2 regions of the Priestia sp. AB genome follow, and region 1 is predicted to be linked to the other one. Evidence: riboswitches for the same ligand, from Rfam matches in the RefSeq annotation. Region 1 holds a riboswitch; the other holds the start of a gene.
What was found. A riboswitch is a leader RNA that binds a small molecule or an ion and turns the genes downstream of it on or off. The one in region 1 is predicted to bind ZMP and ZTP.

Region 2: another riboswitch for ZMP and ZTP. It lies ahead of POF52_RS17080 (APC family permease); the one in region 1 lies ahead of POF52_RS09830 (phosphoglycerate dehydrogenase).

What each region holds. Positions count from the first base shown of each region.
Region 1 covers NZ_JAQMYN010000003.1:31,406-37,618, forward strand. The annotation lists gene POF52_RS09825 (hypothetical protein) at 47-499, opposite strand; gene POF52_RS09830 (phosphoglycerate dehydrogenase) at 632-1,831, opposite strand; ZMP/ZTP riboswitch at 2,000-2,078, opposite strand; gene htpG (molecular chaperone HtpG) at 2,289-4,166, shown strand; gene POF52_RS09840 (tubby C-terminal domain-like protein) at 4,197-4,757, opposite strand; gene POF52_RS09845 (DUF817 domain-containing protein) at 4,823-5,629, opposite strand; gene hpaB (4-hydroxyphenylacetate 3-monooxygenase, oxygenase component) at 5,778-6,213, opposite strand, start outside.
Region 2 covers NZ_JAQMYN010000005.1:191,336-197,548, reverse strand. The annotation lists gene POF52_RS17085 (DUF5105 domain-containing protein) at 1-244, opposite strand, end outside; gene POF52_RS17080 (APC family permease) at 427-2,022, opposite strand; ZMP/ZTP riboswitch at 2,079-2,157, opposite strand; gene POF52_RS17075 (cupin domain-containing protein) at 2,542-3,141, shown strand; gene POF52_RS17070 (DUF3311 domain-containing protein) at 3,519-3,722, shown strand; gene POF52_RS17065 (sodium:solute symporter family protein) at 3,722-5,221, shown strand; gene POF52_RS17060 (alanine/glycine:cation symporter family protein) at 5,251-6,213, opposite strand, start outside.

The sequences.
Region 1 (6,213 bases):
ATGCTTTTTTAATACTTCTACTATCACTTCTTAAAGTAGTAATCACCTATTCTTTTGCAGTCATAGAATGAAGAATCCTTACCTTTTTTTCACAATATTCAACAATTTCATAACAGGCTGTGAGAATATCATGTCTAGACAGTTCTATTTCATCAAATACAAATTTTGAAAGCTGCTTCTGCAGAACCTCGAGCTTTTTGCTGTCTTCTTCATCGATCCATAGCCCTTCCGTAATACACACATCTGCTAGTTTGTTAATAGATTGAGCCGTCCAGTTTAAGCCGGCTGAAGAAACAGTTTTTGTAAGTAAATCATTTTTTATAGCTAGAATAACTTGACACACATGGGTATAGGCATCAACTTTCTTTTGGATAAATGCTTTGCGAAGCTCTTGTTTGTATTGCTCTTTCGACATCACTATAGCTACGACAGACGTAATGAATGTTCCTGCCAGCGCGATGAGCGACCCTATCAAAATTCCTATCAGTTCTCCTGACAAAACGTTCACCTCTTTAAAGGTATTTCTATATGTTATGAGAATGAAGGAATTGATATGAGGTAAACACCATGTAAAAACAGCCCTAACTTTTCTAAGTTAGGGCTGTAACACTAAAATATGACGGGAACCAAATTAGATAATACGACTTGTAATAATTCCTTCAATTTGACCGATTTTTTCTTCTAGCTCAGGCACAATCTCGTCACTTACTTGATTGTCAATATCGATCATTGTATACGCATATTCACCGCGGCTTCTGTTCACCATATCTGCGATGTTTAAATTGTAGTTTGAGAATACTTGCGTAAGTTGTCCTACCATATTCGGCACGTTGTGATGGAAAGCAGCTACGCGTTTTTTCCCAGTGTAAGGAAGAGATGCATTCGGGAAGTTCACTGAGTTTTTAACGTTTCCTGTTTCTAAGAAATTTTTCACCTGACGTGCTGCCATTACCGCACAGTTTTCTTCTGATTCTTGAGTTGATGCCCCTAGATGAGGAATTGGCACAACATTTTTCATGTTCAAGACATTTTGATTTGGGAAATCTGTAATGTATCGTCCAACTTTTCCACTTTCAAGAGCAGCTTTCATATCTTCTTCGTTTACAAGCTCACCGCGTGAGAAGTTCAAAATATGAACATCCGGTTTCATGATGCTAAACGTTTCTTTATTGAAAACACCTTTTGTATCGTCCGTTAATGGAACGTGAACCGTAATATAGTCAGATGCTGCAAATAGTTCTTCTAGAGACATTGCACGCTGCACGTTGCGAGACAAATTCCAAGCTGTATTAACAGAAATGAATGGATCAAAACCAATTACGTCCATATCTAAATCAAGCGCATCGTTTGCTACAAGAGCACCAATTGCACCTAAACCAATAACGCCTAACGTTTTACCTTTGATTTCTTTTCCAACAAACTGTTTTTTACCTGCTTCAACTAATTTAGGAATTTGATCACCTTGGCCATCTAATCCTTTTGTCCATTCAACTCCAGCAAATAAGTTACGAGAAGAAGCCATAATTGTAGTTAAAACCATTTCTTTTACTGCGTTTGCATTAGCTCCTGGCGTATTAAATACAACGATACCTTGCTCCGTGCAAGCGTCCACCGGTATATTATTAACCCCTGCTCCAGCTCGTGCAATAGCTTTTAAATTTTGGTCAAACGCCATGCTGTGCATGTTAAAGCTACGCACGACAATCGCATCTGGATTTTCGCTGTCGTTGTCAATTTGATAACCTTCTTGATTAAAAACATTTAGACCTTTTTGTGCAATGTTGTTTAATGTTTTGATTGTTTGTACTTTTTCTAATGTTAATGTGCTCATTTTGTACTCTCCTCTGATTATCATCGTAGTTTTACATGTTTTTACCTTTGGATAAAGGAACTTCATTTTTAATTTTTTTAAAAGTCTGGTTTTTTAGCCTACATGTCTGATAACTTCTATATCCTCTCCCCCTAAACAGAAAGAGGTAAGAGATATGTATTAATCCCTTACCTCTGCCCAGGCGAACGGCTACGTCACTATATGCTTCCTCACGGTTATCCGCGTTTCGCCAGTCACATATAGTCTTTGAAATTAAGTATATTCTAGCAAACTCTTTCAGAACGTTCAACCTTTTTTTAAAAGTTTGCTTTTTTCAGTCTAATTTTTAATCTCTTTGGTGAATCTCCTAATATATTGACAAATACCCCAATACATGTTAAATAAGAAGAGTGATTAGCACTCTATCAACTCAAGTGCTAATTATTTTATAAGCCCTATTTGGAAAGGAGAACTTCTTATGTCAAAAAAAGAATTCAAAGCCGAATCAAAGCGATTATTAGAGATGATGATTAATTCCATTTATTCTCAAAAAGAAGTATTTTTGAGAGAACTTTTATCAAATTCAAGTGATGCAATCGATAAAATTTATTACAAAGCTTTAACAGACGACTCCTTGCATTTTAACAAAGAAAGCTACTACATAAAAGTAACACCAGATAAAACTGACCGTACCTTAACCATTACGGATACTGGAATTGGCATGACGCAAGAAGAGCTTGAAAGCAGCTTGGGCACAATTGCGAGAAGCGGTTCTCTTGCGTTTAAAAACGAAAATGAAACAAAGGACGGGCACACGATTATCGGCCAATTCGGCGTTGGGTTTTACGCAGCGTTTATGGTAGCAGATGTCGTAACGGTGATTAGTAAAGCTTTAGGCAGCGATAAAGCCTATAAATGGGAATCTACTGGTGCTGATGGTTATACAATCGAGCGGTGCGAAAAAGAAACAGTTGGAACTCAAATCATTTTAAAAATTAAAGAAAATACAGAAGATGAAACATATGATGAGTATCTAGAAGAATATCATTTAAAAGAGATCATTAAAAAGTATTCAGACTTTATCCGCTACCCGATTAAAATGGACATAACGGAAAAACGTCCTAAAAAAGGTTCTGATAACGAGCTAGAAGATTATACAGAAGAACAAGTTATCAACAGTATGGTACCGATCTGGAAGAAAAATAAAAATGAATTGACTTCAGAAGACTATGAGCAGTTTTATTCAGAAAAACGCTATGGATTTGATAAACCGCTCACTCACCTTCATATTAACGTGGATGGAACGATTCGCTACAATGCTATTTTATTTATTCCAGAAAATAGTCCGTTTGATTACTACTCAAAAGAATTTGAAAAAGGACTTGAACTCTACTCAAACGGCGTCTTAATTATGAATAAATGTGCAGATCTTCTTCCGGATTACTTTAGCTTTGTAAAAGGTATGGTAGATTCTGAAGATTTATCTCTTAATATTTCACGTGAAATTTTGCAGCAAGACCGCCAGCTTCAGCTGATTGCCAAAAACATCGGCAAGAAAATCAAAAATGAATTAAAAAGCTTGCTTAAAAACGAACGTGAAAAGTACGAGAAGTTTTATGAATCATTTGGCCGCCAGCTAAAGTACGGCGTTTACAGTGACTTTGGCAGCAACAAAGACGTGTTAAAAGACCTGCTTTTATTCTATTCTTCTACAGAGAAAAAGCTCGTAACACTAGATGAGTATGTATCGCGCATGCCTGAGGATCAAAAGTATATCTATTATGCATCAGGTGAATCGTACGACCGAATTGAAAAGCTTCCTCAAGCAGAATTGGTTGCAGATAAAGGGTACGAAATTCTGTATTTCACAGAAGATATCGATGAATTTGCGATTAAAATGTTAATGACGTATGAAGAAAAAGAATTTAAATCTGTTTCAAGCAGTGACTTAGGGATTGAATCAGAAGAAGAACAGCTCAATGAGTCTGAGAAAAAAGAGAATAAAGAGCTATTTGACTATATGAAGAAAGCTTTGGCGGGAAAAGTAGGAGATGTCCGCGCGTCTAAACGTTTAAAAACACATCCCGTGTGCTTATCAGCTGATGGTGAAGTAACGATTGAAATGGAGAAAATTTTAAGTGCTATGCCTGATAATCAGCATGTAAAAGCAGAAAAAGTGCTAGAAATTAACGTAAATCACGATGTGTTCGCTTCTTTAAAAGAAGCACTTGAAAATGATAAAGCGAAATTAGACCTTTATACAAATCTATTATATAACCAGGCTCTTTTAATTGAAGGCTTATCTATTAGTGATCCCGTTGAATTCACAAATGATATTTGTAAAATCATGATATAAAAATCAGGCGCAGAATCACTCTGCGCCTGATTATATGTATAACATAATAAAATTAGTTATATAGTAAGAAGCGATAAAAATGGGTACCGGCAGTTCTTCTATTACTCTTATTGAGTGTTTGCCTTCTTTAAAATGAAAAAGGTCTGATTTAAACTCTGTGACTTTTTCTCTTTTTTGATTAAAAATACACGCTTCCTCTATGGCTTCATGACTGCTTAACATGTAGACGTTATTTAACCATCTAATTTCTTGTTCCCCTTCGTTTTTAATTATTCCTTTACCTAATAGATACCCCACTGTTTTTCCATTTTCTTTTGTCACCCACCGGTGTTTTTCCACGTGATCAATAAGCACCGTTCTTCCTTCCCATTGAACTTGTAAATGTACCTTTAAGCCGCAGGAGAAGATAGGAAACCAAGAAATAGAATCTAAAACTGGAAGTCCATCACGAGTTAAAAAATCAATACTTTTAGTCCACATATTTTTATGCGCTCTCTTAAGCTGTCCGACGTTTTCTCCATTTTCATTTGTAACTGCTACGGTCTTCCCCGCTGATTTAAAATAGGGAAGATAAAAAATATATTCTTGCATATAGGCCTCCAAAGATCCTGCACTTCATATTAATAGCGTGTATGCACATAAACATAGTTATGTTTCTATCTTTCATATATTTCATTTGTTTCTTTTGATTTCTCCCTTTGTTTAAATTGGTTTTGATTTTCTTTTAAATGCTTTAGTAAAGCAACAATCAAGAGACTAACAATCACAAGAAGAAGCCAAGAGCTAATTTTACTTATATGAACCATTGTCCACTGCTGCTGTTGATCTGGATACTGCCATGCCCCGAAAAATGTTGCGATATTTTCAGCGATCCAAATGAAAAAGCCAATCAGTACAAAAGACAATACTAAAGGCATGCGATATGTACGTTTGTTAACCGTAAAATATACAAAAGTTCGATAAAAAATAAGTAAAGTAAAAAGTTTTAAAAACCAGCGGAAGTCGTAAATAAAATGATGTGTGAAAAAATTAAGGTAAATAGCCATACTTAGTATACTGACAACCCACGTAGAAGGCCAATTCGTAAGCTTTAATTCAAGCCTTCTCCACACTTGGCACATGTAGCTGGCTACACTAGCATACATAAATCCGCTGTACAGCGGAACTCCCCAGACTTTAGTGAAAGCTTTCTCTGGATAGCTCCATGAGCCCATATGAACTTTGTAAAGTTCTAACGCTAGCCCAATTAAATGAAATACTGCGATGACTTTTACTTCATCAAGCGTTTCTCGTTTAAACATCACCATTAAAACTTGAGTTCCTAGACAGACTAATAAAACAAGGTCATATCTGGAAATAAATGGTACTTCAATTATTTTTGTCATAGCCAATGTAAGAAAAATGATAACAGGAAAAACACAAGATTTTGCTTGTTCTAAACCAAAATAGATTAATTGCTTCATTGTAACATCCTATCTTTATAGTATTCCTTAGTATTTTCACAGAAATGATTCCCTGAAAATTATTGCAGATTTTTCAAATTTATTCAATAAGCATCTCCGCTGTTTTTGTAACGAAACTATCATACCCAGCGGAGATTCGTTTCCTCCGTTAACTTTTCAAAAAATCGGTTACTCTCTGTACATAGCGCTCTTTATCGTAAGATAAGTACAGATAACTGGTTAACTGTACAGGCTCCCCAAAGAAAAAACGTTCATACAGTGTTTCCCTTGTACCAAACGGACTCATAGTTAAATCCCACGCTAGTCGAAAAAGCTTAATACGATCTTCTGCCCCTCTCGATTTAGCTTGCAAATAACGCGTAATATCTTCTTTAACCAATGAGCGGCACGTATTTTCTGTTGGTATTGCCATTAGTCCACTTGCACCCAAAATCTGGATAATCTCTGTAAAGGTAGGATAGGTTTTTGAAAATATATTTGCGGCAATACGAAGTGTAGTTTCATTCGGACGCATGTATCCCCATGGATCAATCTCCGCTTCTTCTTCTGCTTTCATCACAAGAGCTTTCATCGTTTCTAACGCA
Region 2 (6,213 bases), on a different contig from region 1:
CACCGTCGTAATCCGATAAAGATATACTGTTTTTGGAGACATTTTTCACTTTTAAATCAACTTTCAACAGCCCTTTTTCTTCACTTGTAGCTCCTTCATCACTATCTACTAAAATGTAAGAAGCGCTGTCAATGGATGCTTCAATCGCCTTATTTTTAGCCGACGTGGATCCTCCCGTTTCCTTAGAATTGTTGCAAGCCGCTAATACTAGCATAAGTACAAAAGCTAAAGCCAAAACATTCATTTTTTTCACAGCTGCCTAATCCCCTTTATTTTGTTTTTTTGGAACTTTATCCCAAATAAAGGTTCCCTCTGTATAAATACTTAAACCTTAAAATCTATATTTTTTACAATATTTTGATAAAAACTAAGTCTAAATTCTCCACTCATCTAAATAAAAAAACACGAGCACGGGCTCGTGTTTTTTTATTTAGATTTAAAATTTTCTTGATTGATTTGTTCAGCTTCTTTCATATATCGGTTAGATTTTCCACTTTTAATTCCCCAGTAATAAAAAGCTAATGATACGCAAGTAATCACTAGCATATCCCATCCGAAAGGCAAAATATTTTTGCCTCCGAATTTTTCGCTTCCTATGTAGGAAATAAAAATCATGCACGCTAAATAGATAAGCATCCAAGCCCCGGTTAAAAATTCTTTTTTAAAGCCCACCCATTTATTTTTCGCTTGGTAATAAAAATAAACAGGCAGGCCAATTGCCATAATAAAGATCACTTCACCTGTAAGTGGCCACCTTGCCCAGTAAAGAGTCAAGGAAGCAAAAACGAAGCCGCATGGCGCAATAACTGATGCCCCTTTTAAATAAAATGGACGGTAAAAGTGTGAAGCCGTTTTTCTTAATGTTATAAGCGCTACAGGACCCATAATATAAGAGATAAGCGTCGCTACTGAGATCACTTCTGCTAAGACACCCCATCCTCTAAATAAAAAGAGAAACAAGAAGCAAGCTGCTAAATTTAGCCACATAGCTGGGCGCGGGACATTGTAAAGTGGATGAAGAGTACCAAATATCTTTGGCAAGTATCCATTTCGCTGCATCCCGTATAACATTCTAGAAGTAGTTGCCGTATATGTAGCACCTGTGCCGGAAGGAGAAACAAATGCGTCTGCGTATAACACAATTGTTAGCCAGTTAATTCCAAGCGCAATCGCTAAATCAGCAAAAGGAGAATTAAAATTCAAATGATTCCATCCATCAGCAATTGATGACGGACTTACTGCTCCGATAAAGACAATTTGCAATATAATGTATACAATTCCTGCAATAAAAATTGAACCAATTACAGCTATCGGAATCGATTTATTAGGTGATTTTGCTTCTCCTGCCATATTTACAGGACTTTGAAACCCATTAAATGCAAACACAATACCTGATGTTGCCACTGCCGTTAAAACACTGGCCCATCCATAAGGGGCAACCCCATGCTCACTTGAAAAGTTTCCACTATGAAAACCAGCAAAAAATAAAGCCCCTGCCGTTAAACCAGGAATAATTAATTTAACAATCGTAATAAATGAGTTTGCTTTAGCAAAGAGATTTACCGTCCAATAGTTCACAAAAAAGTAAACGAATAATAACAAAGACGCAACTGCCAACCCCTTGGACGTTAAAATTCCATTGTCTACCAATTCATGAGTCCAGCGAGCCCACTTCCACGGCCAAGTACTCATATATTGCACAGATGCAATAGCCTCCACTGTTATCGTTGAAGCGATTGAAATCCAGTTAGCCCAAGCAGCCAAAAAACCAATAAATGATCCGTGTGAATACTGAGGATATTTAACCATCCCCCCTGCTTGTGGAAACATCGCGCCCAGTTCAGCATATGATAGGGCAATGGTCAAAATAACCACCATTCCAATAACCCATGAAAAAATAGCCGCGGGTCCCGCAATTTGAGCTGCTTTCCATGCTCCAAACAGCCACCCTGAACCGATAATCGAACCTATGCCTGTCATGGTTAAAGCAAATGTTCCCATCTTCCTTTGCATATTGCTCATCCAAATCTACTCCTCTTCCCTAGGAAAATAAAAAAAACACTTGCCGAATTTTCTCAAGTGTTTGCCCAGGCGCGCGGCTTATACGCTATATGCTCCCCCATGGTCATCCATGTTGCGCCAGTCACATATAGGAATATATTTTTTATCAGTATATAACATTCATTACTATTACTCAATATACAAAATGTTTACATTACTTTTCTAAAAATAATAAATTATTTGTAAAATTCCGAATTAACCTTCTAAAAATCTCTTTTTAATTATAAAAAGAACTAAAATCCTAACTTTTCTTGTTGTTTGATTCTTTTACTCCACGAGCAGATTATCTTCTGAAAATTATACTAATATATAATATTCATTTACATAATAAGAATTAACAGCTATATATCCATAGAATTCTTGCACTAGACCCTTTACTTATATACAATATGAAGAAAAGATACTAAAGTGAACTGCCCACCACTTAGCTACGCTTGAAGTGGGAGACTCCTTTTAGGAAAACGTTAAAACCTACATATCATGCACTTCGCAACAAATGAAGTACTTCGAGCAAACTTCTCTGTTTACGCAAGCACAAAACAGGGAAAATTACGAAAAAAGATTGTTAGAGGGATGCTTATGAATTATGCAAATGTAAAAGTTCTTTATTTTGATGACGACGGAACCATTCCAAATCACCCTCGTCTTCCAGTTTTGTTGTATGAACACGTATTTATTAGTAAGAAAGAGAAAGTGGAGAGCATTTTCAATTCTCACAACTGGAAAAACAGCTGGGTAGGCGGTATACATGATTTTCACCATTACCACAGCAATTCCCATGAAGCACTAGGTGTAATTAGCGGATCTGCACGTTTAAAACTAGGTGGACATATGGGGGAAAATATCGTGGTGCATGCTGGTGATGTGCTCGTACTTCCTGCAGGAACAGGGCATATGCGTCTGCAGTCAACTGCTGATTTTAAAGTGGTTGGAGCTTATCCAGAGGGCATGGATTACAATTTACGAACAGGAAAACAAACTGATCGCCCTCACGTATTTGATGAAATTGCACAAGTACCTATTCCTACAACAGATCCTGTTTATGGCGACAAAGGACCATTGACAGAGTGGTGGAACTAGACAAGCACTTATTGTCTAGTTTTTTTATTTGCTCTGTTTTATTCTTTCCATGAATCTCTATTTGAACATACAAATTCTTTTCTTATGATGCAATAGCAATATACTTTATCTCAGCGAAATAACAAAAACTTCCCGGTCAAAACTAAATTTCTTCTTTTCCGTTCTCTTTTTACTTCAAGAGCAACTTCGCTTAGATTATTCCCCTTTTTTTCTTTCATAATTATTTCAAATATACTCTCATCACAAGCTCTTTTTTGTTTTTCTAAAAAAATTTTCATAGATTATAACGAAATTTTCAAAAAACTCATTGCTTTACCATGTCAGACTTGCTATCATAGTGAACATTGTTAGATAAATTTTTAGTAGGAGGAGTAAAATTGAACAGAAAATTCATAATTTTTATTTTATTCATCATTCCATTTATTGCTCAATTCGCTTTTTTACCTTTTGTAAATAACATTCATCCAATTATTTTTGGATTACCTCTTTTGCATTTATGGTTATTTTTATGGGTCTTCTTAACGCCTGTGTGTACATTTATCATTTATCGTTTACAAAAATCTTGGGGGGACATTGAATAATGCAAGGAAATTTAACCGCACTTTTAATCACATCAGCAATTGTTCTTGTTGTTATCGCAATTGGCTTTATAGCGGGACGTGACAAATCATCTAGAAGCTCAGTTGAAGAGTGGGCTGTAGGTGGAAGACGTTTTGGAAGCCTGCTCGTCTGGCTTTTAGTAGGAGCAGATTTATATACTGCTTATACATTCCTAGGTCTTACAAGTACAGCTTATCAGGGAGGAAGCATCGCATTTTTTGCCATTCCTTACTCTGTTTTAGCCTTTTTAATTTCATACTTTTTTCTTCCAAAGCTTTGGACTGTTGCTAAAAAGCACAAACTTACTACGCTTGCTGATTATGCCAGAGAACGTTTTAGCAGTAAATTTCTCTCCTCTTTAATTGCCATAGTAGGTGTATTGATGCTCATTCCATATATTGATCTTCAGCTTAGCGGTATTCAAGATACTCTTCGCGTTGCAGGAACTGGCTACATTAACGTAAAAGCAGTCGTTATTCTTTCATTCTTTCTTGTGGCTCTTTATACCTTTTTCAGCGGAATTAAAGGTCCCACATATACGGCAATTATTAAAGATATTTTAGTATGGGCGATTATGTTATTTATGGTTGTTTCTCTGCCAATTATGCATTTTGGAAGCTGGGGCAACATGATCGACAATGTTGCAAAGGATGCACCTCAGCTATTAACGATCCCAACACAAGGACCTAAAGGCATTCCATGGTTTATTACAGCATCACTCGTATCTGCTTTAGCTTTATTCATGTGGGCCCACGCTGCTACAGGTGTTTTCACTGCTAAAAGTGCAGATTCGCTTCGTAAAAATGCTATTTTCTTACCGCTTTACAATATTGTTTTAATTCTAGTCATCTTCTTAGGATTTATTGCTTATCAAGTATTACCTCAAGATACGACGGATCCTAGATTAGCATTATTAACCTTAATTCAATATTCATATGGCGGCATTGGTCAAGGGTTAGCTTATGCAACGATTGCTCTTGCTTCATTAATTCCATGTTCTATCATGGCTATCGGAGCGTCTAACTTATTTGCAAATAATATATTCAGAGATTTAATTAATCCAAATGTACAGGGTAAAACATTAACAATGGTTACTCGTTCTATGGTTTTCGTTGTTATTGGACTGGCACTTTTATTCGGTTTATTATTCCCTCAAGCACTTGTTTCCCTACAGTTACTAGGGGTATCCGGTATGGTACAAATCTTCCCGGCTATCGTTATCAGCCTGTTCTGGAAAAATCAATCGAAAGAAAGTACGATTGCTGGATTAGTAGTAGGGCTGGTTGTAACGTTTACCGTACATGCCACAGGAAATTCATTTGGTCTTTATGAAGGGTTCTGGGGATTATTATCTAACTTACTCGTAGTTGTTATTTTAAATCCAATCTTTTCGGCCAAAACAAAAGCAGCAAATAACGGCGTGAAAGAAACATTGTTTTCTAAAAGCACTCCGCAAACTGAATTAAAGAAAAACGCATAAAAAAGTTCAGCCAATTGGCTGAACTTTTTTTAGATAATATTCTCTTTTTCAGAAGGGGGTGGAGTAGATTCTCTTTCCCAACATTCGATATTTTGATTGTTTTCTAACGCATCTCTATAAAAGACTGGATTTTTTCCTTCCTTTTTTTGCTGAGTATAGTCATGCAAGGCGGAAAATGCCACTTTCGATAATAGAAAAATAGCAATCAAGTTCACGACTACCATCATCCCCATAAATAAGTCTGCCAAATTCCATACAAGCTGAAGCTGAGCGATCGATCCAAAAATAACCATCGCTAAAACACCTACACGATAAGACCAAAGCCACAACTTATTTGAATTTAAAAACTCAATATTCGTTTCTCCATAATAATAATTGCCAATTAACGTACTAAAAGCAAATAGAAATACCATGATAGCTAAAAACCCTGATGCCCAAGAGCCGATATGGGTACTAAGAGAAGCCTGCGTTAGTTCAATGCCGCTTAGTCCCTGCTTATAGGCGGGGGATAAGAGAACGATAAATGCTGTGCTTGTACAAATCACGAGTGTATCCGTCAAGACACCAAATGCTTGGATAAGACCTTGTTTAACTGGATGACTCGTCACTGCAGTTGCCGCGGCGTTGGGAGCGCTTCCCATTCCTGCTTCATTGGAAAACAGTCCGCGCTTTACTCCGTTGATTAACGTTGCACCAATTGACCCCCCAAGCGCCTGTTCAAATCCAAATGCATTTTTCACAATTAGAGATAGAACCGCAGGCATTTGATCAATATTTTTAAAGATAATAAACAGAGCCATTCCAATGTATAAAACGGCTAATACGACCACGATGTATTCCGATATCTTGGCGATGCGTTTGATTCCGCCAAAAATAATTACCGCAAATATAACTGTCATAATAATCCCAACCAACAAGCGGCTCGTTCCAAAAGAGTTCTCAAATGCTAGCGTAATCGTATTAGACTGCACAGCGTTAAACACCAGGCCAAA